4 regions of the Rhizobium sp. NPDC090279 genome follow, and region 3 is predicted to be linked to each of the others. Evidence: predicted binding sites of a transcription regulator. Region 3 holds the regulator's gene; each other region holds the start of a gene.
What was found. The regulator LexA, encoded in region 3, represses DNA repair genes until DNA is damaged. The targets are predictions, from matches to a motif close to TGTTCNNNNTGTGTTCNG.

Region 1 (5,036 bases), on a different contig from region 3:
GAGCATCGGGCACAGCGTCAGTGCCACGATCGACGAGAGGCCCACGGAGAAGGCAAGCACGAAACCGAACTCACGGAACAGGCCACCCACCTGCCCCGGCAGGAACGACAGCGGAATGAACACGGCGGCAAGCGTCGCCGTCGTCGCGATGACCGCGAAGAACACCTCCCGCGTGCCGAGCACGGCGGCCGCCCGCGGCCCGATCTTCTCGGCTCGACGGCGCACGATATTCTCCAGCACGACGATGGCGTCGTCGACCACGAGGCCGGTCGCAAGCACGATCGCCAGCAGCGTCAGAATATTGACCGAGAAGCCGACCATATAGAGCGCGGCAAGCGTGCCGATGAGCGCCACCGGCATGGTGACGACCGGGATCAGCGTCGCCCGCCAGTCGCGCAGGAAGAGATAGATGACCGCCGTGACGATCAGCGCCGACAGCACCAGCGCCAGCACGACTTCATGGATCGCACCCTGAATGAACAGGGCGTCATCGCTCGTCACAACGATGCGCGTACCGTTAGGCAGCGATTTCGACAGCTGTGCGACGACCGCCTTCACGCCTTCGGAAATATTCAGCGTGTTCGACTGCGCCTGGCGGATGATGCCAAGACCGACGCCCTGTACGCCGTTCGAGCGGAGTGCCGTCGTGCCGTCCCGCGGTCCGAGTGTCACGGTCGCGACATCGGAAAGCCGCACGCGATCCTTAATGATCAGCCGGGAAAAATCCTCCGGCGTCTGCAATGCGGCCGTGGCACGCACGACGATATCCTGACGCGCGCTCTTCAACGATCCGGCCGGCACGTCGAGTGCGGCGGTCGAAAGTGCCGTCGTCAGATCGCCGATCGTCAGGCCACGCCCGGCAAGCGCCGCCTGATCGACATCGATGCGGAAGACCTTCTCCTGATCGCCATAAAGCTCGACATCGGCGACGCCCTCGACCGAAGCGAGCCTGTCCCGGATTTCCTTGTCGACGAGTTGCGTCAGGTCGTCCATCGTCATCGTGCTGGACGTGACGGCGAGGCGCATGATCGGCTGCGAGTCCGAATCCGCCTTGACGATCTGCGGCGCATCCGCCTGATCGGGCAATTGTTCGGCGATGCGGCCGATGGCGTCGCGGACATCATTGGCCGCAACCGAAAGATCGGTGGCGTCGGAAAACTCCAGCGTCACCCTGCTCTGGCCGAAGGACGAGCTTGAAGAGACCGATTTCAGACCGCTGACGCGAGCCACCGCCCCTTCGATGATTTTCGTCAGCTCCTGATCGACGGTCTGCGGCGATGCACCGTCGAACACGGTTCTGACAGTCACGACAGGACGATCGACATCAGGCAGTTCGCGCACCTCGACGCCGAAATAGGCGGCAAGACCGGCAACCACCATCAGCGTATTGAAGACCAGCGCCAGGATCGGCCGCCGCACGAAGAGTGCGGTAAAGGACTGCTTGGCAGCAGCCGAGCCGGCATTCGTCGCGTCATCGCCATCCGTCATCATTGGGTAATGACCTCCCTGGCGTCGGCGACATCACGGGCAAAGCGAACCGCGCCGCCCTCGGTCACGCGCTGCAATCCTTCGATGACGATGAGATCGCCATTGTGGAGTTCGCCTCTGACCAAAACGGCATCGGGATTGCGCTGCACGATGCTGACACGCACTTTCCTCGACTTGCCGTCGACAACGCGCCAGACATGAGCGCCCGCGCCATCCCATTGCACGGCCAGAGGATCGACGGAGGGGTAGGATTCGCCGGCAAAGCGCATGCCGACATTGAAGGACATGCCGGCACGCAGCTCGTCGGAGGCATTGTCGATGCGGGCGCGTACGCGCAGCGTCCGGCTCGCGCCATCGACACGATTGTCGATCGCCTCGACGGCACCCGAAAACGCACGCCCCGGCAGCGCCACAGACGTCGCTTCCACCGACTGATCGACCTTGACGGTATTGGCAAAGCGCTCCGGCACCCAATAATCCACCAGGATTTCCGAGCGGTCGTCCAGCATGACGATGTTGGTCGCCGTCGTCACGTTGTCGCCGACGACCACAGGCACGATACCGACGATACCGTCGATCGGCGCGACGACATCGCGACGCTTCAGCGCCAGCTCAGCCGATTGCAGCGCGAGCTTGGCGCCCTGCTCGACGATCTCGGCATCGAACACATCCATGCGCGAAACGGTGGATTTGATATTGCGGTAGAGCTGGGATTTTTCGACAGCGCTCTTCAGCGCCACTTCCGCCTGGCCACGGGCGATGATCTGCTCGTCGTCGTCGAGACGCGCCAGCACTTGGCCCTGCTTGACCCTGTCGCCGGACTTGATGAGGATTTCCCGGATCGTGCCCGCCGCCTGCGGCATGACGACCACCGAACGGATGGCATCACCGGTACCGATCGCGCTCAGGCGATCGTTGACGATGCCGCTGACCACAGGTTCGGTCACGACAAGCGGTATGTTCTGACCGCGCCGCCCGCCGGAGCTTGCCTTCGTCTCTGTTTTCCCGTCGGCCGCGTCATCGCGCGGTGCGATCCAGGCCACGACGGCTTCGGGAACACCGACCTTCTGCAGCAGGCCTGCCGCACTCGGCACGAAGGCCACGACAGCGGCAATGCCGGCTGCCAGCAAGAAAAAAGACAAGGAAAGCTGCTTCCAGGCGGTCATGCACGTCTCCGGCTCGTTGTGTCAGAGGCGATGAAATCGCGTCGTTGGTTTTCTGTACGGCCCCTCTCACCCAGCGCACTTAACCGGGGGCCAAATTCGGATCAGCCGGCTCTATAAAGCAAGATTGTGCCCGATTTGCTGCAATATCGTGTCTTTGAGCATATGCGGCAAGTTTTGCCACAGATTATGACAAAGTTGCAATCTCGGCGCGGACAACGAGACGTTTCAGCGGCGCCTCGGTCGATCCATTCCGATATGAAAAATGGCCTTCCCGCGGGCATTTTACCCTGTGAATGTGCACTTTTTGTTCTAGTTTCGGCCCGTTTCTTTTGCCTTTCAGGGTAGAATCATTACATTGGACCGCATGACCATTGGACATGACGATATTCCCTTCTTTGACGAGGAGCCGGAGCACCTGGCGCCGCGACGCCCCGCACCGGCTGCCGGCGGCATCGGCGGCGGCATTGCCGCCCGCGCCATGGCGGCACGCGACAGCGGCCGCCGGCCGGACTATCTCTCGGGCCTCAATGCCGAGCAGGCGGAAGCTGTGGAAACACTCGACGGCCCCGTTCTGGTGCTTGCGGGCGCCGGCACCGGCAAGACGCGCGTGCTGACCACCCGCATCGCCCATATCCTGTCCACCAACCGCGCCTTCCCCAGCCAGATCCTCGCCGTCACCTTCACCAACAAGGCAGCACGCGAGATGAAGGAACGTATCGCGCTGCTCGTTGGCGGTGCCGTCGAAGGCATGCCCTGGCTCGGCACTTTCCACTCGATCGGCGTCAAGCTGTTGCGCCGTCATGCCGAACTGGTCGGCCTCACCTCCAGCTTTACCATTCTCGATACCGACGATGTCATCCGCCTGATCAAGCAATTGATCCAGGCGGAAGGGCTCGACGACAAGCGCTGGCCGGCCAAACAGTTCGCCGGCATGATCGACACCTGGAAGAACAAGGGTCTGAGCCCGGCCGAAATTCCCGAGGGCGATGCGCGCGCTTTTGCCAACGGCAAGGGCCGCGAACTCTATGCCGCCTATCAGAACCGCCTGAAGACGCTGAACGCCTGCGACTTCGGCGATCTTTTGCTGCATCCGATCAATATGTTCCGGCAGAATCCTGATATTCTCAAGGATTATCACCAGCGCTTCCGCTACATCCTGGTCGACGAGTATCAGGACACCAATACGGCGCAGTATATGTGGCTTCGCCTGCTGGCGCAGCGGCCGAAGGGCGAGCTGCAGAATGTCTGCTGCGTCGGCGACGACGACCAGTCGATCTATGGCTGGCGCGGCGCGGAAGTGGACAACATCCTTCGCTTCGAAAAGGATTTTCCCGGCGCCAAGGTCATCAAGCTTGAGCGCAATTACCGCTCCACCGAGCATATTCTCGGTGCCGCCGCGCATCTGATCGCTCACAATGAGGGCCGGCTCGGCAAGACTCTGTTCACCGATCGCTCCGATCCCGACGACGTCAGGGTGCAGGTACACGCCTCCTGGGACTCCGAGGAGGAAGCCCGCGCCATCGGCGAAGAGATCGAGCAGCTGCAGCGCAACAAGCACAATCTCAACGACATCTCGATTCTCGTGCGCGCCTCCTTTCAGATGCGCGAATTCGAAGACCGCTTCGTCACGCTCGGCCTGAACTACCGCGTTGTCGGCGGCCCTCGTTTCTATGAGCGCCTCGAAATCCGCGATGCCATGGCCTATTTCCGCCTCGTCTGCCAGCCGGCCGACGATCTCGCCTTCGAGCGCATCGTTAACACGCCGAAGCGTGGCCTCGGCGACACCACCGTGCGCGCGCTGCATGATTATGCCCGCGCCCGCGATATTCCGATGCTGGCGGCGGCGACCGATATCATCGAAACCGACGAGATGAAGCCGAAGGCGCGCAAGGCACTGTTCGACGTCGTGCAGTCCTTCCGCCGCTGGCAGGGCCTGCTCGAAAACACGCCGCATACCGAGCTTGCCGAGCAGATCCTCGAAGAGTCCGGCTATACGGACATGTGGAAGAACGACAAATCGGCGGAAGCGCCGGGACGCCTGGAAAACCTGAAAGAGCTCATCCGCTCGATGGATAGTTTCGAATCCATGCGCGGCTTCCTCGAGCACGTGTCGCTGGTCATGGACGCCGAGCAGAACGAGAATCTCGACGCCGTCTCCATCATGACGCTGCACTCCGCCAAGGGTCTGGAATTCGACACGGTGTTCCTGCCCGGCTGGGAGGAAGGCTTGTTTCCGCATCAACGCTCGCTCGACGAAAGCGGCCGGGCAGGTCTGGAGGAAGAGCGCCGCCTCGCCTATGTCGGCATCACCCGCGCCAAGCGCCGCTGCCACATATGGTTCGTCTCCAACCGCCGTATCCACGGCCTCTGGCAATCGACCAT
Region 2 (5,036 bases), on a different contig from region 3:
GGAATCGCGGACATAGACCCGCAGCGCCTTCTGCATCTGCAGCGACTTTTCCTCCAGCGACTGCGCCGTCTGCAGGCGCAGGCTGATGCCTTCCGGGCGCTCGTCCGCCTGGGCGGTTATGACGAAGGATTTGCCGACTTCGAGAACATCGCGATACTGGTTGAGCGTTTCCGAGAAGAGCACGGCTTCGAACTGGCCTGAGGCATCCGAGAAAACGAAGATGCCAATCTTGTTGCCGGTACGCGTCTTGCGCTCCTGCTTCGAAATCACCGTGCCTGCCAGGCGCCCATTGCCGGCGCCCCGCTTCACCGCGGCGGAGAAATCGGCGAAGGGCTGCACGCGCATCTTGTCGAGAACGCTCTTGTAGGTGTCGAGCGGATGCGCCGTCAGATAGAAGCCGAGTACCTGAAATTCACGCAGCAGCCGCTCCGAGGCGAGCCAGGGCGTGTAGGCCGGGAACACGATCTTTTCCGGGCCCGAGGCCGCACTTCCAAACATGTCGTGCTGGCCGCTGCGCTTGTTTTCCTGCGCCACCTGGGCATAGCCCATGATGCGGTCGAGACCTGCGATCAACTGGGCACGGTCGATCTCGAAGCAATCGAAGGCACCGGCGCAGATCAGGCTTTCCAGGACGCGACGGTTGATCTGCTTAGGATCGATGCGCAGGCAGAAATCCTCGATACCGGCAAAAGGCTGATCGCCACGCACCTCGACGATATGGTCGACGGCGGACTCGCCGACGCCCTTGATGGCGGCCAGCGCATAATAGATGCGATTGTCGCCCGTCTCGAAATGGCGGAACGACGTCTGGACCGAAGGCGCGATGACCTCGATACCCAGACGCTTGGCATCCTGCCGAAAGTCGTTGACCTTTTCGGTGTTGGACATATCGAGCGTCATAGACGCTGCCAGGAACTCCACCGGATAGTGCGCCTTCATATAGGCGGTCTGGTAGGAGACGATGGCGTAGGCCGCGGCGTGCGATTTGTTGAAGCCGTAGTTGGCGAACTTCGCCAGGAGATCGAAGATGACGTCGGCCTGCCCCTTCGAAACCTCGTTCCTGATGGCGCCGTCGACGAAGCGCTCGCGCTGCTGGTCCATCTCCGCCTTGATCTTCTTGCCCATGGCGCGGCGCAGAAGATCGGCCTCGCCGAGCGAATAGCCCGAGAGTACCTGAGCGACCTGCATCACCTGTTCCTGGTAGACGATGACGCCCTGCGTTTCCTTCAGGAGGTAATCGATCTTCGGATGGATCGATTCGATCTCTTCCTCACCATGCTTGCGGGCGTTATAGACCGGGATGTTCTCCATCGGACCGGGGCGATAGAGCGCCACAAGCGCGATGATATCCTCGATGCAGTCCGGGCGCATGCCGATGAGCGCCTTGCGCATGCCCGCACTTTCCACCTGAAACACGCCGACTGTCTCGCCGCGCGAAAGCATGTCATAGGTGTTCTTGTCTTCGAGCGGGATGCTGGCGAGATCGACGCTGATGCCGCGCTTGGCGACGAAATCGACGGCGGTCTTGAGAACCGTCAGGGTCTTCAGGCCGAGGAAGTCGAACTTCACGAGGCCGGCCTGCTCCACCCATTTCATGTTGAACTGGGTGACCGGCATGTCGGAGCGCGGATCGCGATACATCGGCACGAGCTTCGAGAGTGGGCGGTCGCCGATGACGATGCCGGCGGCGTGCGTCGAGGCGTGGCGGTAAAGACCCTCGATCTTCTGGGCGATATCGAGAAGACGGGCGACCACCGGCTCCTTGTCCGCCTCTTCCTGCAGACGCGGCTCTTCCTCGATTGCCTTGCTGAGCGGCGTCGGATTGGCGGGATTGTTCGGCACCAGCTTGCAGATCTTGTCGACCTGTCCATAGGGCATTTCGAGCACGCGGCCGACGTCGCGAAGGGCGGCGCGCGCCTGCAGCGAACCGAAGGTGATGATCTGCGCCACCTGCTCGCGGCCATATTTGGCCTGCACGTAGCGGATCACCTCTTCCCGCCGGTCCTGGCAGAAATCGATGTCGAAGTCCGGCATCGAGACGCGTTCAGGATTGAGGAAGCGCTCGAACAGCAGCGAGAAGCGCAGCGGGTCGACGTCGGTGATGGTGAGCGCGTAGGCGACGAGCGAGCCCGCACCGGAACCGCGACCCGGGCCGACAGGGATGTCATGGCGCTTGGCCCATTTGATGAAGTCGGCAACGATCAGGAAGTAGCCGGGGAACTTCATGCGCTCGATGACGCTGAGCTCGAATTCCAGCCGGTCGCGATATTCCTTCTCCTCGTAGCCCGGCGCCATGCCGAGAGAGGCGAGACGCTGGTCGAGGCCTTCGACTGCCTGGGCGCGGAGTTCAGCCGACTCGGCGCGTACCGCCTCCTCCGCATCGTCGGTGGCGCCGGTGAAGCGCGGCAGGATCGGCGCCCGCGTCTTCAGAACGAAGGAGCAGCGACGGGCGATCTCGACGGTATTCTCCAGCGCCTCGGGCAGATTGACGAAGAGCTTCGCCATGTCAGCCCGGCTCTTCAGATAATGATCCGGCGTCAGACGGAACCGCGTATCGTCCGAGACGATTGCATTGTGGGCGACCGCCATCAGCGCGTCATGGGCGTCGTAATCGTCGCGCGTCGGGAAAAAGGCCTCGTTGGTCGCAACGAGCGGAATCTCGTGCTCGTAAGCCATCGCGATCATCTTCTGCTCATGGCGACGATCATAGGTGCCGTGACGCTGCAATTCGACATAGAGCCTGTCGCCGAACATTGTCTTCAACATCAGCAACCGGGACAGCGCCTGGGCGGCGTGCCCCTCTTTCAGCGCCATATCGACCGGCCCGCTCGACGAGCCTGTCAGCGCGATCATGCCCTCGGTGCCGATCTCATCCAGCCATGACGCCGCGATGTGAACCGCACCATTGCCTTCGCCGCCGAGATAAGCGCGGCTGACGAGATCGACGAGGCGCTCATAGCCCCGCTCGGTAGCGGCGAGCAGCACGATGGACGGCAGCTTCGCCAATGCCTGCTGCGGCCCGCGCTTCTCGCCCTCGCCGCCATCCTCCATGTCGATTGACACCTGGCAGCCGATGATCGGCTGCAACCCCTCATCCATCGCTTTCTGCGAGAATTCGAGAGCAACGAAGAGGTTGTTGGTATCGGTGATGGCAATGGCCGGCTGGCTGTCGCCGGCAGCCTTGGCCAGTATCTTCTTGAGCGGCAATGCGCCCTCTAGCAGAGAATAGGCAGAATGAACCCTGAGGTGTACGAATTCCGGCATTTCGCCGACCGGCGCAACCGCGCCGCTGTCACCCACATCCGCCATCTCAAACCCTTCCGCATGCTCGTATGAATCGGCATCATTTTCGGCATTGCGGATCGTAAAGTCCATAAGTTGTCCCCATCAAATATGGGAACAGCATGTGCAAACGGGGGATAAGATTCACATCGCCATCATGATGAGGGAAAAGCTGGCAACGAACATCACGATGGAGGTGAATGCTGCAACGTCTCGAATGATATCGGTCATTTACGCGCTCCTTACTCGTTATGTTTCTTTTTTGTTCTATTTTTGTTCGAGAGTCAATAGACGCTTCAATAAATTTCATCCCCGGCTTTTCGACCTCGGATGGACGGCGGCTCGACCCGACGCTATGCAAGGCAAACCGGGGGAGATTACGATGAAAACACTGGGCTGCGCTCTCATTCTTCTTGCCCTTGCTGCCACGGCTCATGCCGAGGACGCAATCGCGCCCGGACGCATCGTCGACGCCGCGATCGGCGACTGGAACGAGGACGGCAAACCGGATCTCGCCCTATTGGTGGCACCCGCCTCGGATGATCAGGCTGACAATTCGATCTGCACCTACATCTATCTACGTGACGACGAGCATTCCTTGCTGAAGCTAGCCGCAAGTGCGCCGAACAAGATATGGGGGAGTGTCGAGCCCGGCGGTCTCGTCGGCCAGGAACCGTCGATCTCAGCACTGCCGAACGGTTCAATCGCAATCGCCTCGCAGAATGACAGCGTCGGACGCGACCGCTGGGAGCAGACGCTGACACTTGCTTATCGCAACAGCAGTTTCGTGGTCGCCGGCTACACCTACGCCTCCCGCGATACGCTCGAACCGGACAGCAGCCATAGCTGCGACTACAATGTGCTGACCGGCAAAGTGACGAAGGATGGCAAGGCGCTGAGGGCCGATGCTAGGACTGTCAGCATCCAGGACTGGCGGGACGATATGGGTCAGAAGGCTTGCGGAAACGACCAATAGCGACAGACGTTCTCTTTTTGTTCTTTACAAATCTTCCGACGAATGACATTGTGACCGCTCACCAAAATGGAGAGTGGTCATGCCGGATCTTGCCGCGCTGAACGATTTCATTGTCACCGCCAAGGCCGAAACCTATGTCGGCGACGGTGAGAGGCTGCCCTCCTGCCGCAGCGGCTCGCACGACATCGGCTATGTCAGCGGCCGCTGGCGTTATCTCGACAGCTATTTCGGCGGCACGGATTTCGCCGGACAGGAGCTCGTCTGGCTTGACGACGAGCCGGTCTGGGCGATGAATTATTTCGGCCACATCATCGAGCCCGATCTGATCGACAGCACCCGCGCCGGCATGGTCATCAAGGCAGCACTGCTGCGCCTCTATCTGGATGAAAGGCGCTTTCTCGGCGGCTTCGAGTTCGAGCACGCCTTTGGCCGCTATAGCGACCAAAGCACAGGAACCTGCGACCATTTTATCGGCCATGAGGCCATCATGGTAAGAGAGCGCAAGGCCTACGAGCTGGACTATCGCGGCGGCTTGATCGTTCCCTAAAGCACGTCACGATCTTTCAGATTCGCTTCCTGTGCTCTAGGTCTTTGATTTTGCACATGTCGTTGTCGCAAAACCGCTCCGCACTTTTGCGCGACATGCTTTAACGAACGATCAGACTTCCACCACCTTGCCGTCACTGAGCGTGACGCGGCGGTCCATGCGGGCGGCAAGCTCATGATTGTGGGTGGCAATCAGGGCGGCGAGGCCCGATTGGCGCACCAAGGCTTCCAG
Region 3 (5,036 bases):
TAGGGCACTGCAGAAGCGTCATCGATTGTGCTACGCGGCGAAACCGGCCCAATTTAGCTCCGCTCATGCCGATTTCGATTGAATTCATTGTGTGGTGACGGCAAAAATCGCGCGAAAGCTGTAGTTTTGCGTGGGGGCGGCAGCGCGTGCCTAATTTGGAGGCATCTGAGCAACAGGAGAGTGGCCGGGGCGTTGCTGCGCCCCTGCAGCCTCGCCCTGTTGTTGCCACGATTGTTCTCCGTGCCGAAGCAGGACAACGGGAACGGACGCAGGAGCAGGCCCGTCTGACATCGCGGCTGTTGCGGATACTGAGCCGCATTCGTGCCGGTACTCTCACACTGATCGAAGAGGAGGCGGCCCATGGCCGCGCCATCCTGCTCGCGCCGATCTACATGGGCCTCGGCGCGATCTTCTGGTTCAAGGCTGGCAGCGATCCGCCGCCGCAGGCCATTCTTGCAGGCCTGCTGGTCCTTACTGGTGCTTATCTGCTCAGGCGGGAAGCGGGCAGGCTGCTTCGCCATTCGCTTTTCGCCGGCATGCTTCTTTGTCTGGGCATGGCGCTGGCACAATGCGAAAGCTGGAGGGCCTCCACTATCATGCTCGATTCCGCCGTGACGACGACCGTGACTGGTCAGGTCGAGCGACGGGAATCCTATGACAATGGACGCTGGCGCTATGTCGTCCGCGTCGAGGCAACGGAAAAGCCGACCATCCGCCGCTCGCCGGAGCGGGTGACGATCTTCGTGCGCAAGCAGGCGGAGCCGTTTGAACTCGGCGATCGTGTCCAGGGCAGGGCGCGTCTGACGCCTCCGGCGGGACCAGCCTTGCCCGGCCTCAACGATTTCGCCTTCAGTTCCTATTTCAACGGCATCGGCGCGAATGGCTTTGCCTATGGAACGCCGAAACTATTGTCGCCGGCCGGTGATAATGCTGCGGACTCGCCGATCGACAGGGCCGATATCTGGCTTGCCGGCCTGCGCAACAGCATCGGCGACAGGATCAGGCAAACCCTGCCGGGCGATACCGGCGCCTTTGCCGCCGCGCTTGTCACCGATGAGAGACGGGCGATCTCCAAGGATACGACCGAGGCCCTGAGAATTGCCGGCCTGACCCATATCATTGCGATTTCGGGCCTGAACATGGCGCTGTCGGCCGGCATCTTCTATGTCGGCCTGCGCTATCTGTTCAGCCTGTTTCCTGGCGTCGTGCAGGCTTGGCCGACAAAGAAATTCGCGGCCTTCGGCGCACTTGTCACGGTGACGGCGTACTATCTCATCTCCGGCTTCGGCGTCTCCGCTGAGCGGGCTTTCATCATGATGGCGATCATGCTGGTCGCCGTGCTTTTCGATCGGCCATCGCTCAGCCTGCGCAATGTTGCGTTATCCGCTATCGTCATTCTCGTTCTATCGCCGTCGCAGGTGCTCGGCCCGAGTTTTCAGATGTCCTATGCCGCAACGTTGGCGCTGGTGTCTGGCTATTCGCTATGGAAGCGGCGGCGGCATCGCGAAAATATCCTGTCGCGCGCCCGTCTGGTAAGTCCGCTGCTTTTTGTCTCCCGTTTCTTCGGTGGCGTGTTGTCGACTTCTTTCATCGGCGGCGCGTCGACCGCTATCTTCTCCATCGAGCATTTTCACCGATTGGCGACATATGGCCTTGCCGCCAATCTTGCGGCCATGCCGGTGGTCTCCTTCGTCGTCATGCCCTTCGGCATGGCGGCGATGCTGCTTATGCCTCTCGGTCTCGATGCACCCTTTTGGAAGGTCACAGGAGAGGGACTGGAACTCGTCATAGTGATTGCAAGAACAGTAGCCGGCTGGGGAGGTGACATCACCTTCGGTCGTCAGCCCGCCTGGCTGATGCCGACATTCATCGTCGGCTTCCTGGTCATGAGCATATTGCGAACGCGGCTTCGCCATCTCGGCCTGCTATTGCTGCTCGCGTCCGTTGGCGTGGCGGCATTCGGGACCGGTGTGCCGAAGCCCGATCTGATGATTTCCGAGGATGGCGTCCTGGTGGCGCTGCGGCAGGACGATATACTTGTTACCAATCGCGAGAGGCCGCAGGCCTTCATTTTCGAACAATGGCAAAAGGCCCTGGCTGCAGCGGAACATCAGCCGCCGACCATGCTTGCCAACGATAGCCGGCTCCCGCAGATCAGCAAGGCTGATCGCCGTAGGCGATTAAGCGGCGAAGAGCAAAATGCGGTCCGCAAGGCCATGGAAGAGGCGCTCGACCGGACAATGCAGGGAAGTTTCGTCTGCCAGAAAGGCGCATGGTGCATGGCGATGCTCGACAATGGCGCCATATTGGCGACCGTAGAGAATGCGGCCTATCTGCCGTCCGCCTGCGATACCGCAAATATTGTCGTGACGCCGATCCGACTACGATTGGATCGGTGCCGCTCCGGCGCGACACTTATTACCGGCGCCACATTGCGGCGAACGGGATCGATCGAAATGGCGCTCAGTGCCGAAGAGCCCGTCGTTTCCGCGGCATTCCAAGATCCGCAGCGACCATGGACCAGACATCGAACTTATGACTGGCGCACCGACAAATTCGACGCGCTAATCGTGCCGGCGTCACCGGTCAGTGATAGCGCCGAATAAGGCCGACGAGTTTACCCTGGACCTTGACGCGATCCGGTCCAAAGATGCGGGTCTCATAGGCCGGGTTGGCTGCTTCCAGCGCGATCGAGGCGCCCTTGCGACGGAAGCGCTTCAACGTTGCCTCTTCGTCGTCGACGAGCGCTACGACGATATCGCCGGGATTGGCCGTCGTCGAATTGCGGATGATGACCGTATCACCATCGAAAATGCCTGCGTCGATCATCGAGTCTCCGCGAACCTCAAGCGCATAGTGTTCACCGGAGCCGAGCATGTCGGCGGGGACGGTAATATCGTGCGTATTGTTCTGGATGGCGGAAATCGGAACGCCGGCGGCGATGCGGCCCATGACGGGCACGGAGGCTGAGCCGTTATGATCGTCATTCGCGACTTTCGGCGGAGCGGGTGGAGCGACAGGCTGCGGCTTGCCGAGACTGCCCTCGATGACGCTCGGCGAAAAGCCGCGGCGTGGCTGCAAGCTGGGATTATAGGCATCCGGCAGCTTGATGACTTCGAGCGCTCTGGCCCGGTTCGGCAGTCGGCGAATGAAGCCTCGCTCCTCCAGCGCCGTGATCAAACGGTGAATGCCGGATTTGGATGCCAGATCCAGTGCGTCCTTCATCTCGTCGAAAGATGGCGGAACACCGGACTCCTTCATGCGTTCGTGAATGAAGAGAAGCAGTTCCTGCTGCTTGCGCGTCAACATCGTCTTGGAACCCCAGAATCAAGAAAAACGGTGAAACAAATCCAGAACGGACACTATATGTTCCATATGTGTTCCGCAAGTACTTAAATTTCGGTAAAGCCTTGTTGGGCCAGTTAAATAATTACCGCCTGCGAATGGACGGGCTGAGAGCAACAAGGCGCTATATCTGCACTAACATAAGGAAAAATATGCGAAATGCTGCCCGATCCGTTTTCAACGTTCTGTAGGCCAGCCGGTGTTGCGAAGACGTGGATCGATGCGATGTGACATGGCATAAGCCGACCGCGCTGGAGAATCAGTCATCACGTTTGCGAGATTGTACTCCGTCCAGTTCGCCAGCCTTGGAGTATGGTACTTCCATCTTGAATTGCGCGAGGGATGGGCGCAAATCTGCTTTTGAAGGCAAACAGGAGGAACCATGGCTTCATCCCCGCATCCGCTGGATCATCTCGTACTGCCGACCGTCAACATCGCTTTGGCGCGCGAGCGCCTCGGCAAGCTCGGCTTTACGGTGGCTCCGGATGCGCGCCATCCCTTCGGCACGGAAAACGCCTGCGTCTTCCTTGCCGACAAAACCTATCTGGAACCTTTGGGCGTGGCGTCTCTGGAGCGATGCGAGGAAAGCATCGTGGATGGCAATGTCTTCGTCGCTCGCGATCAGGCTTACCGCTTTCGGGTCGGGCAGGATGGCTTTTCGGCCGTGGTGTTCGGCACAGACGATGCCGTTGCGGATGACGAGCGTTTCAGAGCGGCGGCGATTTCGGCGGGGCAAATGCTGGATTTCTCCCGCCCGATGAAGATGCCGGACGGAACTGAAACCATGGCCGGTTTTCGTCTCGCCTTTGCGGTCGATCTGCGTGCGCCGGATTTTCTCGCCTTCTGCTGCCAGCGCATCAATGCCCTGCCGGCCGACCGCAGCGTGCTCGAGCGTCACGAAAACGGCGTAACCGGCATCGCGCAGGTGGCGCTTGGTGCGCCGAAGCCGGCGGCATATCGCAGCTTCTTCGAAGAGGTTGTCGGCGGCCCTCGGATCATGGAGCATTCCTTCGGCCTGACGATCAGGGCCGCCAATGTCGATCTGGAGATTTTGACGCCGGAAGGAATGGAGGCATTCTATGATTTGCCGGTTCGCGGCGACGATCCGGGGCTCAGGGCGCGCGCAATCCTTTTCAAAACGCGCGATCTTTCCGTGACATCGTCGCATTTCGCTGCTAACGGCGTCACCTACACGCGTAAGAACAATCGTCTATTGGCAAGGCTGGCGCCCGGAGCGGGCGCGATGTTCGCCTTCGAGGAGATAGCATGAGCACGAATTCCGAAGTGACCGTCGGCGAAGGAGCCTCCAAGGTTCTGTTTTCCAACACCGCCAAGCTGTCGTTGATTGCCGGCCCCTGCGCAATGGAAAGCCGCGACCATGCCTTCATGGTTGCCGGTGTCCTGAAGGAGCTTTGCGGCAAGCTCGGCATCGGTCTTGTCTATAAGTCCTCCTATGATAAGGCGAACCGCACCTCGCTAACCGCCGGCCGCGGTCTTGGAATAGAAAAGGGCTTGGAGATTTTTGCCGACCTGAAGAAGGAATACGGCTTTCCGGTCCTGACCGATATCCACACGGAAGAGCAGTGCGCCATCGTCGCCAAGACGGTCGATATCCTGCAGATCCCGGCCTTCCTGTCGCGCCAGACCGATCTTCTGGTCGCCGCCGCCAAGACAGGCCGTGTCATCAACGT
Region 4 (5,036 bases), on a different contig from region 3:
TGGCGCGGTCGTCGTCCTCGTGCGCCCATAAATGGCCGGGATAGAGGGCGATCGCGAAATCTGGCCGGCTACTCAGCTTATCGGCGTCATCGACCGGTGCATATGTCCGCTGTGCGAAATGCGTGCTGACGGCGGCGACGAGATGTCCACCGGCGGAAAAGCCCATGACGCCGATCTTGTGGGGGTCGACCTGCCATTGCGCTGCATATTGGCGCACCAGCCCCAGCGTGCGCTCGGCGTCCTGCAGCGCGGTTTGCACCTTCGGATAGCGGCGATGTCCCTTCTCCCATGTCGGACCCGAATTCGGCACTCGATACTTCAGCAGCACGCAGGTGATGCCGCGCGAAGTCAGCCAGTCGCAGATCTCCGTGCCCTCCAAGCCCATGGCCAGGACCTTGTAACCCCCGCCCGGGAAGACGACCACGGCCGCGCCTGTGTTGTGGCCCTCGGGAGCATACATGGTCATCGTCGGTCGGCTGACATCCGCGACCGTCGCCCCGTCGACACCAACAGACTCGGGTTTCGCATCAGGGATGGCGTCCGGCACCGTCCCAGGCCAAATCGGCACCTCGATGTGGCCGGATGAAGGTTGCCAAACTGCGGAGTGTGCTTGCGAACATGCGCAAATGACCACAAGGAGAGACATTGCAAAGATCGATTTCTGCATGGCGCGATGGATGTCCCGCTGCGAGCGTCAATTTATATCGATGAACGAAATCAACCCACCTTCGATGATGATCGATTGCAGCTTTATCATGGCTCCGACCGGCCGGCTGCAACGATCAATTGGCGAAATTGATGCGGCAGAACCATGCGTGCTCAACTGCGACCCAACTCGCCAAAAGCCCGTTCGAGCGTCGATCGCCCTTCGGCGAATTCCGTCACCGGATCGACTTTGCCGGCATTCGCCTCGATACGGGCACGCGACAGGGTGAAGCCCGGCATGGTTTCGACCGGCTTCATCTTCAATCCGCTCAGCACCTGATGCAGCTGGGCGGCGCATTTGCCGCCGCCATGGCCGCCATAGGTGACGATCATAGCCGGCTTGCCTGCCCATTCGCGATAGAGATGATCGAGCGCATTCTTCAGCGCGGCCGGGTAGCCCCAATTATATTGCGGGCTGACGAAGACAACGGCATCGCCGCCGGCGATCTTCTCGCTCCAGGCCTTAGTGAGATCGGTGCGATAATCGCCCGTGGCCGGGATGCTCGGCTCGACATCCATCGGCAAGGGCCAGTCGCGCAGATCGACGATTTCAAATTCGGCCGGCAGGATTTCGCGCCCGACGGATGCTACCCATTCGGCAATGACAGGGCATATGCGGTTCGGCCTGACACTTCCGATAATGACGAGAATTCTGGATAGCATGGGCGTAATACTTTCTCAATTTATGTGCATAATACACTTATATGAAAAAGGTGAAATCTGTAAAGGTGCAAAATACACATATTGCCGATGAGCTGGCCGGCGGCCTGCCGGACATCGTCAATTTCCTGAATACGCCGCAGCGCGATGAGGCCCTGTTGCGCGCGGCAGGCGCGGCTCGGAATGCAAGGGCCGCTCGGCGTTGCCGAACTCGCCGAACAGGTGGGACGCGATTACACGAGGGTCAGTCGCCAGCTAGCGCGGCTAGAGAGCCTCGCCCTAGTCATTGCCTAGAGCGCCAGCGACTGCTGCACCGGCTTCGGCGGCGCGAGCTGGACGCCTTCCAGCTCCAGCATGCGGGCCTTGGAGTTGGAGCCGCCGGGTGCGGAAAAGCCGCCGATCTTGCCGCCTGCCGCCAGAACACGATGGCAGGGGATGATCAGCGCCACCGGGTTTTTCGCCATGGCCTGCCCGACATCGCGCGCCGCTTCCGGCCCCACACCAAGCTGCTTGGCCAAGGTGCCGTAGGTGGTGGTGTGACCCCACCCAACCTGCCGGGCGGCATCATAGATCTGTCTGAAGAAGGCATCCTGCTCGCCGAGGTCGAGCGTGACGCCGGAAAAGTCGATCTCCTCGCCTGCGAAATAGCGCTTCACCTTGGCGACGACCTCGGCAACCTCTGGCGTCGGCGTGCCGGGCTGCGCACCCGGCAAGCGGCGCAGAAGCAGGCGCTCCGTCGCGCTCGCATCCTTCGTCGGCAATTGAAAGCGCAGGACGCCGACGTCGCTCCAGGCGATGCCGCAAAAGCCGCCGGCGGTTTCGAAGATCAGGTAATCTTGCTTTGTCTCGTTCATGACGAAAGCTCCCGTGATTTCACTTGTCATGAAAATCGTCCTCGGGAGCCTCGAATTCAACCCGATTCTTGCGCAAGCCGATATTGTCTACATTTTACCCGCTGAGGAAAGGGGCGCCACGGTGATGACGACGCCCCAATCCGTTCTTGCATCTGAACGTATCAATATCCGCCGCCGGTCGGAGGAGGATTCATCGTCATGCCGCCACCGGAACCATGCTGATCCGAGGTGGAGCAAGCTGAAATGCCGAGGCCGATGAGAGCGAGCAAGGCGATCGAGAAGATGGCTTTCGTCAACATGTGAGATCATTCCTTTGAGAACGGCACAAATACCCCTGACTGATGGTGAACAGATCAAGCGGGCGTTTTATTCGACAGCTTTTCTGAAACTGGGGTTCGGTAGGCCGCCTTCGGCCAGCTTGTTCGCCCCGCCTCACCCAAATGTTCTCTATTTGTTCTTGATCTGGTGGTCGTGCGCGCCTATGATCTTCGGACGACCAAAACAGGAGGAGGCAAAGCCGTGCGGCTTTGACGCAATCCCATGAAGAACAAAGACCAGCTCTCGCTCTATCTCAGCGGCGGATCGTCCAGCCGAACGCCACCGCCAATCGATCAAAGGCCAATCAGCGAACTCTATTTTGCAATCCTTCCCGATCGAGACACCGCCGCAAAGAGTGAGAAGCTTGCAGGCAATTTCCATCGACGGTATCGGTTTTTTGCGAAGCCGCGAAAAGCCAATCTCCTCCATGTGACGCTCTATACTATCGGCTCGTTTCGCCATTTGCCCGAAGAGACGGTGTTTGCGGCGATGGAAGCTGCCTCTAGAGTTAGGAAGCGGTCCTGTACAGTAGTCTTCGACCGGGCTGTCAGTTTCGGCAATGGCGATAATCGCCCGCTTGTTCTCTGGAACGAGAATGGAAACACCGAACTCAAGGCGATCTATCAGGAATTGGTCGATGCCATGAGGCTCACCGGCATTGAGCCGATCAAGGAAAAGCCTGTCGAGCCGCATATGACGCTACTCTATCAGGGTCGTCTGGTTCCCGACATTGTGCTCGAAGAACCTGTGAGCTGGACAGCTAAAGACTTCGTCCTCATCAACAGCCTACAGGGCGAAGCAAAGCACGATCACCTTTGCTATTGGACCTTGCGCGACTGAACGGCACATTCAAGCCTTCGGCTGGTTGCCATCCGCCGTCACCGCCGCCACCGCATCATCGACGCTGAAGCTGCAGCGGCTGCCGACGTCTGCAACGCCGGCAACAGTCATGAGATCGCGAACGCGGTCATGCACGCGGGCAAACTGGACGCGCAGTCCGGCGCGCCTCATCGCGCTGTCGAACTCCATCAGGGCATCCATGGCCGTGCTGTCGATATCTGAACTCTCTTCCAGGCTGAGAACGATGGCCCGCAACCCGGTGTCGCCGCGGCTGCCCGAGAGGATCTCGCCGAAGATCGTATCGGCATTGCCGAAAAACAGGGTTTCGCCGGGGCGCCAGATGGCAATGCCCGGCATCTCGGACGCATCGCCATGGCGGCTGACATCAACGAAGTTGTGGCTGTCGCCAAGTCGCCCAAGGCGGGCGACATAGGGCGAGGCCAGGCGATGCATCATGGCGGCGAGCGAGAGCGCGATCGCCAGCAGCATGCCGTTGAGGACGCCGAAGGCCAGCACGCCGATTGCAGCGCCGACCGCCACGTAGAAATCGCGGTGCAGGCGGCGCAGACGCAGGATCGGGCTCGGATCGAGCGCGTGCGTCAGCGCTGCGATGACGACGGCGGCCAGCACCGGCTCCGGCAGCAGCGCCACGAGCGGTCCGGCGCAGGCAATGAGGATCGCAAGGCCGATGGCGGCGAAAACGGTAGTTGCCCGCGTCTTCGCGCCGGCCGCCTCGCTGGCGAAGCCGGCGGAAAAGCCGGCGCCGACCGGCATGCCCTGAACGACTGCGCTCGCGATATTGGCGGCGCCGAGCGCGCCGAGTTCGCGGTTGACCTCCAGCGTTTCGCCGTAACGCAGCGCCAAGGCCCGCATCGTGCCCCAGGATTCGGCAAAGAGGATCAGGACGAGCGGCACGGTGAACTGCACCAGCCGCGAATAGGCGGTCCAGCCCGCATCCGGCAACGACGGCCATTGCGGCAAGATCTCGATGGCGCCGACCAGCTTGACGCCATGCGCCTCCAGACCGAGGAGATAGGAGGCAAGAATGCCGGCGGCGAGCACGAGGAAGGCGCCGGGAACGCCGGGCAATCGCTTCAAGAGCAGCAGTGCCGCAAGCGCGATGACGCCGACGGCGACGCTGATCGGATTCCACTGCAATACGGCACCAAAGAGTGTGGCGGCATAGGTCACGATGTTCGAGCCCTGCACAGATACGCCGACGAGGATCGGCAGCTGATGCAGGATGATGGTGATCGCCAGCCCCAGCGCGAAGCCGCGCAGCACGGGCCGCGAGATGAACCCGGTGATGCCGCCAAGGCGCAATGCGCCGGCAACGACGAAGAGAATGCCTGCGAGCGCGACGGCGACCGTCGCAAGGCCCATCTTGACCGTGGCATCGCCCGGCACGACGGCCAATGTCGCCGCAAGAATGGCCGCGGACGAGGATGTAGGGGAGACGATGGCAAAGCGGCTGCGGCCGAATATGGCATAGACGAGACATCCGGCAATGCCGGCGAGGATCGCCCGATGCGGCGGCAGACCGGCAATACCTGCGTAGGCAACCGCTTCCGGCAGCATCAACCCGGCCACCGATATGCCCGCGACCAGATCCGCCCTGTCCACTCCGAACCAACTGCCCAGCTTCGTCATCGATCACCG

Region 1: the regulator LexA is predicted to act here: its motif matches at 2,949-2,966, upstream of ACIQWP_RS12440 (ATP-dependent helicase).
Region 2: the regulator LexA is predicted to act here: its motif matches at 3,546-3,563, upstream of dnaE (DNA polymerase III subunit alpha).
Region 4: the regulator LexA is predicted to act here: its motif matches at 2,661-2,678, upstream of ACIQWP_RS08985 (2'-5' RNA ligase family protein).

Annotation. Positions count from the first base shown of each region.
Region 1 covers NZ_JBIVYI010000004.1:358,520-363,555, forward strand. The annotation lists gene ACIQWP_RS12430 (efflux RND transporter permease subunit) at 1-1,488, opposite strand, end outside; gene ACIQWP_RS12435 (efflux RND transporter periplasmic adaptor subunit) at 1,488-2,654, opposite strand; gene ACIQWP_RS12440 (ATP-dependent helicase) at 3,019-5,036, shown strand, end outside.
Region 2 covers NZ_JBIVYI010000005.1:453,902-458,937, reverse strand. The annotation lists gene dnaE (DNA polymerase III subunit alpha) at 1-3,309, opposite strand, end outside; gene ACIQWP_RS15445 (hypothetical protein) at 3,665-4,258, shown strand; gene ACIQWP_RS15440 (DUF5680 domain-containing protein) at 4,338-4,805, shown strand; gene ACIQWP_RS15435 (ABC transporter ATP-binding protein) at 4,917-5,036, opposite strand, start outside.
Region 3 covers NZ_JBIVYI010000009.1:186,852-191,887, forward strand. The annotation lists gene ACIQWP_RS22930 (ComEC/Rec2 family competence protein) at 156-2,606, shown strand; gene lexA (transcriptional repressor LexA) at 2,587-3,309, opposite strand; gene ACIQWP_RS22940 (VOC family protein) at 3,728-4,615, shown strand; gene kdsA (3-deoxy-8-phosphooctulonate synthase) at 4,612-5,036, shown strand, end outside.
Region 4 covers NZ_JBIVYI010000003.1:211,236-216,271, reverse strand. The annotation lists gene ACIQWP_RS09010 (alpha/beta hydrolase) at 1-547, opposite strand, end outside; gene ACIQWP_RS09005 (NADPH-dependent FMN reductase) at 820-1,368, opposite strand; partial or broken gene ACIQWP_RS09000 (MarR family transcriptional regulator) at 1,410-1,650, shown strand; gene ACIQWP_RS08995 (methylated-DNA--[protein]-cysteine S-methyltransferase) at 1,656-2,219, opposite strand; gene ACIQWP_RS08990 (hypothetical protein) at 2,381-2,518, opposite strand; gene ACIQWP_RS08985 (2'-5' RNA ligase family protein) at 2,760-3,377, shown strand; gene ACIQWP_RS08980 (SulP family inorganic anion transporter) at 3,387-5,027, opposite strand.